DNA from 3 places in the Polaromonas aquatica genome. Region 1 is predicted to be linked to each of the others. Evidence: predicted binding sites of a transcription regulator. Region 1 holds the regulator's gene; each other region holds the start of a gene.
What was found. Region 1 encodes FNR, which switches genes on or off when oxygen is low (the NO sensors DNR and NnrR bind a similar motif). Its sites were predicted from a motif close to TTGATNNNNATCAA; they were not measured.
Positions count from the first base shown of each region.

Region 1 (4,833 bases):
GCAGAATCCTCAAGCCACGCAGGCTGGCGCGCCCGCCAGAGCAGCATCAGCCCCAGCAGGGCCGCAGCCACATGAAAAAGCGTCCAGACGGGCCTGAGGGCCGCGGAATGAATGCTGAGCCAGCCCAGCCCCTGCATTGATGCAGCAGCCAGGCCGCCCAGGGTGGAATACCCCACAACCCTGCCCGCCTGAAAACCCCAGATGGCCAGTGTGCTGGCCCCACCGCCAGCACGTCCCATACCCGCGCAAGCCGCACCGCACATCACCACGCAGTGAGGCCCTCCGGCAAGCCCCATCAGCAAGGCCGTGGCTAGAAGGGTCGCAGACATCAAATGATTTTCGAAAACCTGGCGCGGTTGCGGTCAGCCTGCAAATAGCGGTCAAACACCATGGCGACAGCGCGCACAAAAAACCAGCCCTGGGCACTTACCTCGATACCGGAATCACTCAAACGAACCAGTCCCTGATCGGCAAGCGCTGCGAGCGCCTCCATCTCTGCCGCAAAGTAACTCCGGAAATCAACCAGGTAAGCCAGCTCAATGGACTCAAACTGCAGTTGCCCCTGGCACATCAATGCCATGATGACGGCGCGCCTGAGCAGATCATCGCGCGACAGGGCCAGGCCGCGAACAACCGGCAGGCGCCCCTGATCGAGATGGTCGTAATACTCTTCCAGCGTCTTGGCATTCTGGCTGTAGGTGGCACCAACGCGGCCTATGGCGGAAACGCCCAGCGCAATCAGGTCGCAGTCGGGCTGGGTACTGTAGCCCTGGAAATTTCGGTGCAAGCGGCCCTGCCGTTTGGCAACAGCCAGCGCATCGCCGGGCAAGGCGAAATGATCCATGCCCACATAAACATAGCCGGCAGCGTCAAACGCCGCCAGTGAACGGGAAAACATGGCCATCTTGGCGGAGGCATCGGGCAATTCAGCCGTTGCAATGCGGCGCTGCGGCTTGAAACGTTCCGGCAGGTGCGCATAGGCATAAAGCGCAACCCGGTCAGGCCGCAATGCCGTCACTTGCTCAAGTGTCCGGTCAAATGATTCCGGCGTCTGCATGGGCAGGCCATAAATCAGGTCAACATTGATGGACTCAAAACCTTTCGAACGGGCAGCGTCAACCAGGCCGAACACCTGCTCCGCTGGCTGGACACGGTGCACTGCCCGCTGTACGGCCGGATCAAAATCCTGCACGCCAAAGCTCAGCCGGTTGAACCCCAGTTCGGCCAGCACTGCAAGCCGGGCCTCATCGACGGTTCGCGGATCAATTTCAATCGAATACTCACCACCCGGGGTAAATGAAAAACTGCGGCGCAACAGGGCCATCAATGCCCTGAGCTGCATGTCGTTCAGGAAAGTCGGCGTGCCTCCACCCAGATGCAGCTGGCTCACGACCTGACCAATACCTGCATGGGCCACTTGCAAATCGATTTCGCGGCCCAGGTAACGCAGGTATTCATCGGCCTTGCCGTGATGCCTGGTGATGATCTTGTTGCATGCGCAGTAGTAACACAGGGACTCGCAAAACGGAATGTGGACGTACAGGGACAGCGGCAACGCCATGGCTGCGGCGCCGCCATGGCGTTGCGACAGCGCCTGTGCATAGTCATCCGCAGCAAAGGCCTCGACAAAGCGGTCCGCTGTCGGATAGGAGGTATAACGCGGCCCGTTCAGGTCAAATCTGCGCAGCAGGTCGGGCGAAACAACACTCATGAACTGATTTCCTTGGAAGAATGCACACTGTGCCGCCAAATATCAGCCCTCGCCTTGACCTGTATCAAACCCTCCGCAGTCCCACATCGGCATAATCTGATCTACATCATGGATTCGTTGCGTTCGCGACGGATGCCGCCTCTTTCACGGAAAAACGACCTAAACACCAACCGGACTGTTCACACTGCCCCCAAATGCTCAAAGAAACCATCAAAGTAGCCTGTTCGAGTTGTAATCTGCGCGAACTGTGCATGCCTGTTGGCCTAAACACCCAGGAGCTGATCCGTGTTGACGAACTGGTGGCAACCCGGCGGACCGTCAAGCGCGGCGCGGCACTTTTCCACACGGGGGAAAAATTCACCTCGCTGTATGCCATTCGCAGCGGCTTCTTCAAAACCGGCATCACGACTGAAGACGGACGGGACCAGGTCACCGGCTTTCAGATGGCCGGTGAAATCATCGGCCTGGATGGCATCGTCAACGAGCAGCACACCTGCGATGCCGTGGCGCTTGAAGACGCCGAGGTGTGCGTGATGCCCTTCGACCGCATTGAGGAAATCTCAAGGGAGGTCAATGCCCTCCAGCACCACGTGCACAAGATCATGAGCCGGGAAATCGTGCGGGACCACGGCGTGATGCTGCTGCTCGGGAGCATGCGGGCCGAAGAGCGGCTGGCCGCCTTCCTGCTCAACCTGGTGCAGCGCCTGCAGGCACGTGGTTTTTCGAAATCCGAACTGGTGTTGCGCATGACACGCGAGGAAATCGGCAGCTACCTGGGCATGAAACTCGAAACCGTGAGCCGCACGTTTTCAAAATTTGCCGATGATGGCGTGATTGCGGTAAAGCAGCGCAACATCCACATCCTGGACGCCGATGCGCTAAAGCGCATTGTCAATGTGCCCCAGTGTCATTGATTGATGGCGTCAGGCTCGGCAAGCCATAACACCAGGCCATTGCTGATCACAGCGATAAACCAAAACATAAAAAAAGCCACCGTATAAACGCCCTTGCGGCTTGCCTGCAGCTCAAGGCCTGGCCAATGAATCTCGCCAGGGTCAATCATCGAAAAAACCAGCACTTCAAGCAGGCAGGCCGCCAAAAAGGCCGGCCAGATGATGAGTCCCCAGCGTTTGAGACCCTGGGCTTCAGGCTGGTCATGGTTTTTCATTGCTTTTTCCCCCGGTTGCGCTGTGGTTGCGGCCCGTCTGGGCCGGCTGCATCAGCGGTTTTGCCGCATTCACCTCCCGGCTGATCTCAAGCCCCTCACGGTAAGAGTCCTCTGATACAACGGCGTCCGGCCCCTGCATGATGTAGAACGCAGTGACGATACAGGCCAGCACCGCCGACAGCGGCCCGGCAATCACCATCCAGACATAGGGCTCTTTCCACCATGGGCGGACTTCAGGCGAATGCAGCATGTTTGCACTGTCTCTACTGGCGGGGTTCATGAAAAAGTCCTCCACAAGGATATTAGGAAAACACCTTAACGCGGTACCAGGAAAACCGATTTTTCGACGACTTCATCCTGCGAAGCGCCCTGCTTCGAAATCACAAAGGTAATGGGATGAGAGCCCGCAGCCACGGCATCGGGCGGCACCTGCACCCGCACCGGAACCCAGCGCGCACCGGCGGCGTCGACCACCACCTGCGCGTCGGACACAATCCGGGCTCCCGCCATCCCCTCCACCTTGAGCACATACTGCTGATCATGCTCGGTTGCATTCATGATCTGCAGGCCGTAAACATTTTCAATCTGACCCTGGCCCACCTGGCGGGCCATCGCGCCACGGTCGCGCACCACGTCCACCTTGAACGAAGGCCGAACCAGCAAGGCCCACAGCATCCCCGTACCGATGGCCACCAGCACCGCCGTGTACACAAGAACCCGGGGCCGCCGCACCCGGCGAAACATCGCGGAACGGGACAGTTTCTGGTCCATGCCGTTCTGTGTGCTGTAGCGGATCAGCCCGCGCGGGTAGTTCATTTTTTCCATGACACTGTCGCACACGTCGATGCAGGCCGAGCAGCTGATGCATTCATATTGCAGGCCATCACGAATGTCTATGCCCGTGGGGCAAACCTGCACGCACAGGCCGCAGTCAATGCAGTCTCCCAGACCTTTGGCGCGGTACTGGGCCAGTGCTTCGCTGCGCCGACGTGAGCCCCGGTGCTCGCCCCGCGCGCCGTCGTAGGTAACGATCAGCGTGTCGCGGTCAAACATCGCGCTCTGGAAGCGGGCATAAGGGCACATGTATTTGCACACCTGCTCGCGCATCCAGCCGGCATTGCCATAAGTCGCAAAGCCGTAGAAAAGCACCCAGAACAATTCCCACGGCCCCAGAGCCCAGCTTCCAACCGCGCCCAGCAGCTCGCGAATCGGCGTGAAATAACCGACAAACGTAAAGCCCGTCCACAAGCCAATCGTTATCCAGACCGCATGCTTGGCAGTCTTGCGGAAAATTTTGGCAATACTCCAGGGGCCCTTATCCAGGCGCATCCGGGCTATCCTGTCACCTTCAATCCTGCGCTCCACCCACATGAAAATTTCGGTATAAACCGTTTGTGGGCAGGCGTAGCCACACCAAAGCCGGCCCGCCACCGCCGTGAACAGGAAGAGCGACAGCGCGCTGATAACCAGCAGGCCTGTCAGGTAAATCAGGTCCTGCGGGTAAAGCACCAGGTTGAAGATATAAAACCGGCGCGCCCCCAGATCAAACAGCATGGCCTGCCGATCGTTGATAGTCAGCCAGGGCAAGCCGTAAAACACCAGTTGCGTGGCCCAGACCATGGCCCAGCGCCATTGGTTAAACCAGCCCGAAACGCCTTTTGCGTAGATCTTCTTTTCTGACTGGTACAGCGACACGATGCCGGAGGAGTCATCTGCCGCGACTGCCGCATCCCGGCTACTCACGGCCGCTATCGGAATGACTGGCTGTCCCGGGGAAAATCTGTCTGAATGAGGTGCCACGCGACGCTGTATTTTCAGGGTTTAGGGGTGGCCGCAGGTGCAGGGAAACTGCTGCCGGAAAGGCTCAGCACATAGGCCGCCACCACATGGATCTGGTCAGCCGTCAGCTTGGGCGCCTGAGCCGGCATGACATTGGTTTTGCCGTTTTTGATCA
Region 1 covers NZ_JBHSRS010000013.1:16,468-21,300, reverse strand. Annotated here, with positions in the region: gene ACFQND_RS04240 (sulfite exporter TauE/SafE family protein) at 1-329, opposite strand, end outside; gene hemN (oxygen-independent coproporphyrinogen III oxidase) at 329-1,711, opposite strand; gene fnr (fumarate/nitrate reduction transcriptional regulator Fnr) at 1,906-2,625, shown strand; gene ACFQND_RS04225 (hypothetical protein) at 2,619-2,879, opposite strand; gene ACFQND_RS04220 (FixH family protein) at 2,866-3,159, opposite strand; gene ccoG (cytochrome c oxidase accessory protein CcoG) at 3,195-4,622, opposite strand; gene ccoP (cytochrome-c oxidase, cbb3-type subunit III) at 4,694-4,833, opposite strand, start outside.

Region 2 (4,833 bases), on a different contig from region 1:
ATACGGGCGTATGGCAAGCTGGCTACCCTCTCCTGCCGACGCCGGCCGCAGCCTGACCCGGGTATCCAGTGCGAGAACCCCCAGTTCATCAACCAGCAGCGGGTTGATGTCAAGTTCCGCCAGCCAGCCAAGGTCGCAAGCCATTTGTGAGACTTTCAACAGTGTGGCCAGCAACGCGTGTTCATCGGAGGGTGGGCGGCCGCGGTAGCCAGCAAGCATGGGAGCAAGCTGGCTTTTGACAATCAGGTCACGGGCCAGATTGCCATTGAGCGGCGGCAGTGCCACCGCGTGCGCTTTGCTCAGTTCGACAGCGGTTCCACCCTCGCCCAGCAGGACAACCGGGCCGAACACGGCATCGGTGGCGATACCCACAATCAATTCATGAGCTCCGGGTCGCCGAACCATGGGCTGGACGGTGAAGCCGAGCACCACGGCCAGCGGCAGCAAGCGCGCCACCTGCTGGCGCATCTTCATGGCGGCCGCCCTGAGTTCGTCCGCAGTCGCCAGACCAAGCGCCACGCCGCCGACGTCCGATTTGTGGATGACCTGGGGCGAAACAATCTTCAGTACGACGGGATAACCCATGCGATCGGCGACGATGACTGCTTCTTCAATGCCCTGGATCTGCTCAGTCTCGACGATGGGGATACCGCAAGCCTGCAACAACATTTGTGCTTGTGCCGCGTTGAGCCACTCCTGGCCGTCACGCAGCGCCTGCTCCAGAAGCAACTGAACGCATTGTTGATCGGGCATGAGGCCGTCCAGCGCAGCGGACGGGATCTGCTGAAGGGCTTCCTGGTTGCGTGCGTGGTTGAGCAGTTGTAACCATGCCGTCGCCGCGCGTTCCGGCGTGTTGTAGCTGGCAATGCCCGCCGAACCGCAGGCGGCGCGCGCCGTCGCCACGGCTGCGCCGCCCAGCCAGCAACTCAGCACCGGCTTGGCGGACTGCTGGATCAGCGGCAAACAACTTGATGCAATCGCTGCTGCAGGAACGATTGCTGTAGGCGCATGCATGAATAACACCGCGTCCACATCGGGTGCAGCCAGCAACACGCGCAATGCGTCTTGATAGCGGGTAACGGGTGCATCACCGATGATGTCGACCGGATTGCCGTGCGACCAGGAGGCTGGCAGGCATTGATCTAGGGCTGTCAGAGTTTCTTCGCCCAGGCGGGCCAGCTTGCCCCCGCCCAGCTCCAGCGCATCGGCCGCCAGCACGCCGGCGCCGCCGCCATTGGTGAGGATCACCAGCCGCTCACCGCACCAGGGGCGTATATGGGCTAGTGTTTCGGCGGCATCGAACAGCGACTCCAGCGTGTCCACCCGCAGCATGCCGGCCCGCATGACGGCAGCGTCAAATACCTCGTCAGAGCCAGCCAGGGCACCGGTGTGCGAAGCGGCGGCCCTGGCGCCATCAGGCGCCCGTCCAGCCTTGACCATGATCAAGGGCTTGTTGCGCGCGGCCGCCCGCGCGGCCGACATGAACTTTCGCGCCGCCTTGATCGATTCCGCATACATCAAAATGGCCCGGGTCCCCGGCTCGCTGGCCAGGTAGTCGATCACGTCGCCGAAATCTACATCGGCGCTGTCGCCCAGCGAGATAAAATGTGAAAAACCGATACCCCGACTGTTAGCCCAGTCCAGCATGGCAGTCGCCAGCGCGCCCGACTGGGTCACAAAGGCCAACCGGCCCGGTTCCGCATTACCCGGCGCAAAGCTTGCATTGAGGTGGGCGCCAGGGACCAGCGCGCCTATGCAATTCGGTCCCAGAATGCGCAGCAGGTAGGGCCGCGCAGCGTCCAGCATGCGCTGCTCCAGCGAAAGACCATCGTCGCCTGCTGGCTGTTTCAGGCCTGCCGTGAGCACCATGGCGGCACGTGTTCCCTTGCGCCCCAAGGCAGCAATCAACCCCGGCACAGTGGTTGCCGGTGTGCAAATCACGGCCAGGTCAGGCGCCTGCGGCAGCGATTCGATATCTGGCCAGGCCTGCTCACCTCCGACACTCGCATGCCGGGCATTGACCGGCCAGACTGGTCCCTGAAACCCTCCAAGCTTGAGGTTGCGCAGCACAACCGCCCCTAAGCTGCCTTCACGGTCGGAGGCTCCGATCACAGCCACCGAAGCGGGCTGGAGCAGGGCTTCGAGATTGCGTACGCTCATGAATATCCTTGAACTCCGATGGGTCATCCCGCCTGATAACTTCAGGTTAACGCAATGATCACGCCATCACTTGCGCCAGATCAAGGACCGAACGCTTGCGCGCCAGAAAATGACCTTTAAGTAGGACCATTCAGTACGACCAATGAGGAAATTCCTGTGGACACATACAACAGTAGCCTGGCCCCCCGATTCAGCCAGCTTCTTGCTCAACGCGAGGCGGAATTACGCGCCATCCTGCGCGCTGGAGGGAGTCTGGCTGACCAGGGGGAACGAGCTGCGCCGCATGATGTCATGGACTTCAAGGATATGGCCACGGAACAGTCACTGTCCACGATCAGCGAAGCCAAAGCGGAGCATGCCGCCCAAGATCTGGCGCAAGTTCTCGCGGCCCGCCGCCGCCTTGAAGACGGCAGCCGCGGCAAAGCTTCGAGCTATGGCCGTTGCCTTGATTGCGGCGAAGCGATCGACCTGCGGCGGCTCTCGGCACTACCGGAAACACCTTATTGCACCGCATGCCAATCCATTCACGAGCAGGCGCGATCACCAGCCCTGCGACATTGATCCCGTCACCGCCAACCACCCCGAAAGGAGCCCTCATGAGTACAAAAACTTCCCACGCCGCCCCGTCCACCGAGACTATGACCGCCAGATCGGCGCCCTGGAACCTGCTGGCCGACCTTGGTCGCCAACAGCTTATTCTGGCAACTGAAAGCGCCTGCGCCGTATTTCGCGGCTCCGAAGCCATGCGGAAAATCCAGCAGCAAGCCGCGCATCATGCTTCGGTGCATCATGAGGCGGTCGCGCAGAAGCTGCGCAGTCAGAGCGAACCATCCGATTGGCTGGCCATTCAGTCGGAGTTGATGCGCTTTGACCTGCAAGGCGCGACCCAATATTGGCAGCAGTTGGCTGCTGCGATGATCAAGACGCAAGTCGATATGGCGACTTGCGGCACTCATCTGCTCCATACAGCACCCGAGAATGGCCTGAAGCCGGCATTCGAGGCCTGGCAAGCGATCTTGCATAACTCGCTGAACGGCACAGCAAACCAGGCAAACACGCACTGACCGCCAGTCGGGCCTCAGTTCGGGTGCACATAACCATCCGGTGCAACCTGAATAAATGTGGATACCTCTGAAGCACTTTGGTGTATCAAGTAGCGTGGAGTTTGCACTTTTGATCAGGGTATGTGGAGCCTGACGCCCTGCCCTTGGCAAAAAAAAACGGCATCGGCACACAGACATAGGTTGTTCGAATCGATATGGTGCAATGCCGCAGGGATTGATCGCACCGACCCCAAACTGGAATTCAGCCCATGATGCGCGCGATGGTTCTGCACAAACCTGGCGAGGCGCTACGCCTGGAGAAGCGCCCGGTTCCCGAGCCGGGGCCGGGTGAAGTGCGTCTGCGTGTCGAAGCGTGTGCGGTGTGTCGTACCGACCTGCATGTCGTTGACGGGGAGCTACCGTTGCTGCATCTGCCGCTGGTACCTGGCCACGAGATCGTCGGCATTGTCGAGTGCATCGGAGATGGTGTGTCTGAGCTGGTCCCTGGCGATCGTGTCGGAGTGCCTTGGCTCGCGCACACCTGCGGACATTGCGCCTTCTGTCGCTTGGGCCGCGAAAACCTTTGCGACCAGCCATTGTTCACCGGCCACGGACGCGATGGCGGTTTCGCCACGCATGTGGTCGCTGAAGCCGCTTTCTGCCTGCCGTTGACAGTGCTGACAGATGCGGTTCACGTTGCGCCATTGATGTGTGCCGGGCTGATCGGCTGGAGATCGTTGCGTATGGCCGGCGATGACGCCCTGAAACTCGGCATTTACGGCTTTGGCGCGGCTGCGCACCTGATTACCCAGGTTGCGCTACACCAGGGTAGGAACGTCCACGCGTTCACCCGCACCGGCGATATACAGGCACAGAAGTTTGCCCGCTCGTTAGGCGCAGTGTGGGCCGGCGGATCGGATGAGACGGCATCCGAACTTCTGGATGCTGCCATTATCTTTGCGCCTGTCGGCGAGTTGGTACCCCTCGCGCTACGCGCGGTGCGCAAGGGTGGCCGCGTCGTCTGCGGCGGGATCCACATGAGCGACATCCCGTCTTTCGCATACAGGCTGCTGTGGGAGGAGCGGCAATTACTATCAGTAGCCAACCTCACACGTGCCGATGCGGCGGAGTTTCTCCGCTTCGCATTGAAGGTGCCTTTGCGCGTTGTAACGACAACCTATCCGCTGGAGAACGCCAATGAAGCGCTGGACGATTTGCGGGCGGGTCGACTGCTAGGTGCTGCCGTGCTGGTACCTTGAGCTGATCTGAAAATTCAGTGAGCGAATGTCTTGAAGGCATGCCCGGAAGGCCCCCGAAAGTCCCAATGAAACGGCTGGAGAAAGCACTCTCACCCCCTCAATTCCGCCCTGACCACTTCTGCGACGAAAGAAATTTTCCAATCAGGCTCACATTGCCGGTTCGCACTTGACTTTCATCAAAGGTGGATCCGCGGTCTATGCCATCCTCGGTCATGCGTATCCAGGTTCTGGCACGATAGGAAAGGCAAAGAATGTTCAGCAACATCCTCGTTCCATTCGACGGAAGTTCAACTGCTGAGAATGCGTTGCACGTCGCCATTGGCCTGGCAGATCGAAAAGCCACCAAACTGACGTTGCTGTATATCCTGAAT
Region 2 covers NZ_JBHSRS010000015.1:135,647-140,479, reverse strand. Annotated here, with positions in the region: gene ACFQND_RS07010 (bifunctional acetate--CoA ligase family protein/GNAT family N-acetyltransferase) at 1-2,160, opposite strand, end outside; gene ACFQND_RS07005 (TraR/DksA family transcriptional regulator) at 2,317-2,721, shown strand; gene ACFQND_RS07000 (phasin family protein) at 2,757-3,224, shown strand; gene ACFQND_RS06995 (zinc-dependent alcohol dehydrogenase family protein) at 3,464-4,462, shown strand; gene ACFQND_RS06990 (universal stress protein) at 4,714-4,833, shown strand, end outside.
Region 2: a site for FNR is predicted at 2,231-2,244, ahead of ACFQND_RS07005 (TraR/DksA family transcriptional regulator). Genes of this name have one in related genera too.

Region 3 (4,833 bases), 220 kb from region 1:
AGGGCGCGGACCGCATCATGGCGCACTTCGAGCCGATTTCACTGTTGCTGACCTCGGGTGACTACCTGAACTACCTCAGGCTCATGTTGCTGGAGACGCTGCCGCAAGGTGATGCCTCGTCCCAAAGCGGCGAGGCTGTGCGTGTGAAGGAAATCGACCAGCTGGTGCAGATCCTGCAGGAGCGCAAGGCCGCGTTTGCCCAGCGGCGGCCGGGCATTGTGAGCCTGGTTGGCTTGCGTGACCTTGAACGGTTTTTGCATACCGGCCTGGTGGGCCGGCTGGACCTGCCCGAAGCGCTGCGCAAGGAACGCATCCAGGCCGCCCGGCAGGAAATCGAGCGCATTGCAGAGCTGATGGAGAGCGAACCCATGCATGTGCAGGTCGGCCTTGTGGACGATGCCATGCCGTCCTCGACCTTTCAGCTGTTTCAAAGCGCCAGCCGTTCCGTCCTGGCGCTGAGCCCGTTCCGGCTCGGCGAGCTGCCCAATGTACGCAATGGCATTGCCACGGTCACGGCTTCGCCCGAAGCCGTCAAGCTGTATGAGCAAATGATAGAGCGGCTCTGGAAAGCCTCCTACAAAGGCCGGGCCGGTGCCGAGCGCCTGCGCAAGCTGCTCGCCAGGCCGTAGATTGTCACATCCAAAATACCCCGAGAAAGACCTCCAGATGGCGTTTTATCCCAGTTCCGAGATTTCGAAAAACGTGGCCCGCATGCTGCTGGACAGTGGCTGTGTACAGGTTCGCAAGGAAGAGCCGTTTCGTTTGCCCTCCGGCTGGGCCAGCCCTGTGTATATGGATTGCCGGCGCCTGATATCGTTTCCTGCGGCACGCCGTGAGTTGGTTAAACAAGGGCTGGATCTGCTAAGGCAGCGCGGCTGCCTGGATGGCATTCAGTCGATTGTCGGTGCCGAGGCCAGTGGCATCGCCTTTGCAGCCTGGATGGCGGATGAGCTCGAATTGCCTTTGCAATACGTGCGCAAGCAGACCCGCGGAATTGGCCATGGCAGCCAGATGGTTGGCGTAACGCCGCAGGCAAGCCGTGTGCTGCTGGTGGATGACATGGTGGCGGCCGGCACTTCCAAGGTTAACTTCCTGCGTGCCATCACATCTGCAGGAGCCGGCGTCAAGGACCTGTTTGTCATTTTTGACTATGGCACTTTCCCGGTTGAGGCATTGCTGGCGCCTTTCGGTGTGGCACTGCATGCACTCGCGACCTGGACCGACGTCCTGGCGGTGGGGCGGGACAGCGGCCATCTGGATGCGGGGGCCGTGGCTGAAATTGAGGCTTTTCTTGCCAATCCTGCTCAGTGGTCTTCTGTGCATGGTGGCATTTCGGACATGAAGCCGGTCGTATGATGGCGGCATGGGATTGAAACGAGTCGATAAAGAGGTACTGGTAATGACTTTTGATGAAGAAGCAGGCAGGTTCGAAGCAGCGGAATCCGGAACCGATTCATTCAAGCTGCTCTACAAGGCTGCCTTTGGCCTGATGACGCAGGAGCCCGCGAATGCCGCGTTCTTTTTTGTGATCGGCGTTGCTGCGCACGGCTACGTCCTGCAATACGAGGACCAGGGTGTCAGCCCGGAGTTTGCCGACAAGGCCAAGGCCATCCTGGTGGGCTTCAACAAAAAGATCGCCCAGGCACTGGCCTCGCCACCGGATGTCGGGCTTCGCCTGCTCGGTGAAGTGACTGCGGATTACCAGTTCAACGTGCACGAGTTCTGAACACGGCCAGAGTCCTTGCTTTGGGGCTTGCCCGGCCTCTTGGTGCAGCCAAATATCCGGCGCTGGTGCGTGATGCTGATGGTGAGTTACAAGTTTGCGGGCATATTGATTTGCATCAACATGCATTGCACAGCCCCAAGTACACTGGATCGATTTACTCATTGAGGGCGCATCATGAAAATTCTTCTTGCGGTTGACGGTAGCGAATACACAAAAAAAATGTTGGCCTACCTTGCCACGCATGATGAGCTGTTCGCTGTAAACAACCAGTACACCGTGCTGACCGTTCAACCGTCCTTGCCGCCGCGCGTGCGCGGTGCTGTGGGCAAGGCTGTCGTGGAGAAGTATTTTTCCGAAGAAGCCGAAAAGGTGTTGGCACCTGTCACCAAATTCCTGTTGCGCCACGGCATTGATGCCAAAAGCAGCTGGAAAGTGGGGTCCGTCGGGGAGACCATCGCCAAGGCTGCTCAAGCCGGAAAATTTGACCTGCTGGTACTGGGCTCCCACGGCCATGGCGCGCTGGTCAATCTGGTCATGGGTTCGGTGGCAACCCAGGTGCTGGCAAATTGCCGCATGCCGGTGCTGATAGTACGCTGATTGTCTGCATCACCCTAGCGGGTGAAGGTGTTGGCTGGTTTGGGGAATATCAGCCCGTGCACACCTGATTTTCGCTCAAAAGGTTGCCAGCCGCCCTCGGGCTGGGCCAGGCGGTCAGCCACGGCCCACCACGCGCAGGGGTTCACGCCCAGGCCGATATGGCTCGCCAGTACTTCAATGTTTTCGGTATCGGGGTTGCTTGTGTCGGGGGCCTGGATGCTTGCCTGCCAGGCGACCACGCCATCGGTCCGTGAATAAATGCTGGTGGTTGGCATGGACGGTGCTGCGGGCAGGTCGTATTTTTCCGCTTCCTTTTCAATACTTCGGCCGCTGGTCAGCTCATAAATGCGCCAGGCATTGGTGGCTTTATGCGAGCCCGCAAACGGCGTGCCCAATGTGATAACAGTGCGCACCATATGCGGCAATTCCTTGGCCAGCTCACGCGCATAGACACCGCCCAGGCTCCAGCCAATCAGGCTCACCTTGCGGCCAGTGCTTTCAAAGGTGCGCACCAGTTTGTTCCTGGCTTCATCAAGTACGCCTGCGCGTGGGCCAAAGTTAAAACCCTGCTCCCAACCCCAAGGTTTGTAGTTGATCGACTGCAGGTAGTGCCGCAAGGGCACGGTGGACGCGTCGTTGGCCGACAGACCAGGAAATACCATCACGGCATGGCCATCGCCTTTGGGCGCACGCGCCAGTAGCGGCCAGGAAGGCAGCAGAGCGCCAAACTCCCAGAACGCCCGCAACTCCAGCGCCAGCAGCCAGGCGCTGGGTGGTTGGTCGTGGGGCGCAGGCGCGTTACCTGGCGACGGTTTTGCGCTTGACTGTTTTTGCTGCGGATTTTTCGGATGCTGTTTTGAGGACTGGCCTGCCATGGTTTGGGGCATTGGTTTTTTTTGATGTATTTGGCTTGCTGACAGTATCGGGGCGCTTGCCGGTTTTTACAGGGGCATGTTTCGCATGGCTGGCTGCTTTTGTTTTCTTTGTGACCGGAGATAACGTGGTTTTTCGGGCTTTCGCTGGCGCAGCCTGTGTTGTCGCTGCAGGCAAGGCCATCAAGGTTTGCGCTTCCCTGAACGCCGCCTCAATGGCTTTTGCCAGATCGCTGGCATGCGGCAGTGCCTTTTTGTCTGCAACGATGCCGAAGTCAACGTGACCTGCATAAGTCTGGATGGTGATGTTCAGTGCCAGCCCGTGCATGATGATGGACAGCGGGTGAAAGCTTAAAAACTGCGCGCCCGCAAGGTACAAAGGCACCGGTGTACCGGGCACGTTGGAAATGGCCAGGTTGGCCACCATGGGCAGGCGGCTTGCCATGCCGCTTTTGCCGTAGGCATTCAATGCCATTTTGGCCGCGCCGCCCACCAGCCACGGTGCCAGCAGTGAAGGGTAGTCGGTGGGCAGCAAGCCTTTGAGGCTCTGCATGGAGGTCTTGACCTTGGCGGTGGACGCCATGATGGCATTCATGCGCTTGAGGGGATGCGCCAGGTGGGTGCCCAGTTCCACCAGGCTCATGCTGACTTGGTTGCCCAGGTTGCTGGCGTCTGTGGCACCGGCTTCACGCAGCGACACCGGCATGGCCGCAACAAGTGATTTTTTCGGCAGGCTGTGGTGTTGGCTGAGGTAGTTGCGCAAAGCTGTCGAGCAGATCCACAGCACGATGTCGTTGAACGAGCCGCCCACCGCCTTGCCCATGGCCTTGCACTCAGCCAGCGGGACGGTGGCCGTTACGAACACTCGGCCTGTAGTGATACCGGCATTAAAAGGTGTTTGCGGCGCCAGCTTCATGGGCATCTTGGCCTTGACGCCCGTGCCGGAGCTTGCCATGGACTGTTTGGCCAGTGTGCTGCCGAAGGTGGTGGCCGCGGAGGGCAGTGATTTTGCTGCCTTGACCAGTTGGCCCAGCGAACTCGAAAACACCGAACCTATCATCTTGCCGAGCTTGAGGTCCGATTCCAGCTTGCGGCGCCGGCCCGGGTCGGGTGGTGCTACCTCGCGCGGCACCGGGCCCATGTCAAGCAGGGCATTGGCCAGCATCACGCCACCCTTGCCGTCCAGCGCCGCATGGTGGATTTTTGAGAAAAAACCACCGACGATGCGGCCGCCCTGGGCCTCGGGCAGCTTGATGCGGTCAAACACATAAAACTCCCACAGCGGGAAGTTGCGGTCAATGAGTTCACCATGCAACTGCGCACAAAGCCGCTGCGCCTCTGCCAGCGTCATGGCGGCCGCTCCCTTTTTGGCGGTGTCTGCACGGCGTATGTGAAAGTTGATGTCGACGGAGTCGGCCTCCACCCACAGCGGGTGTCCCAGGTCCAATGGCATGAACACCAGCTTGTGGCTGAATACCGGTGCCAGGTGCATGCGTTTGGCCAGGTGTTTTGTCACCTCCTTGTGAAAGCTGCCCTTGAAGCCGGCGGGCAGCTCGCACAGGTTGAAGGAGCCCACATGCATGGGCATTTCGGGCGTTTCGAGGTAGAGGAAGGTGGCGTCCAGACCGGTCAGTGATT
Region 3 covers NZ_JBHSRS010000013.1:240,337-245,169, forward strand. Annotated here, with positions in the region: gene ACFQND_RS05230 (helix-turn-helix domain-containing protein) at 1-629, shown strand, start outside; gene ACFQND_RS05235 (orotate phosphoribosyltransferase) at 631-1,356, shown strand; gene ACFQND_RS05240 (hypothetical protein) at 1,364-1,726, shown strand; gene ACFQND_RS05245 (universal stress protein) at 1,901-2,323, shown strand; gene ACFQND_RS05250 (alpha/beta hydrolase) at 2,338-3,198, opposite strand; gene ACFQND_RS05255 (wax ester/triacylglycerol synthase family O-acyltransferase) at 3,122-4,833, opposite strand, start outside.
Region 3: a site for FNR is predicted at 1,832-1,845, ahead of ACFQND_RS05245 (universal stress protein). Genes of this name have one in related genera too.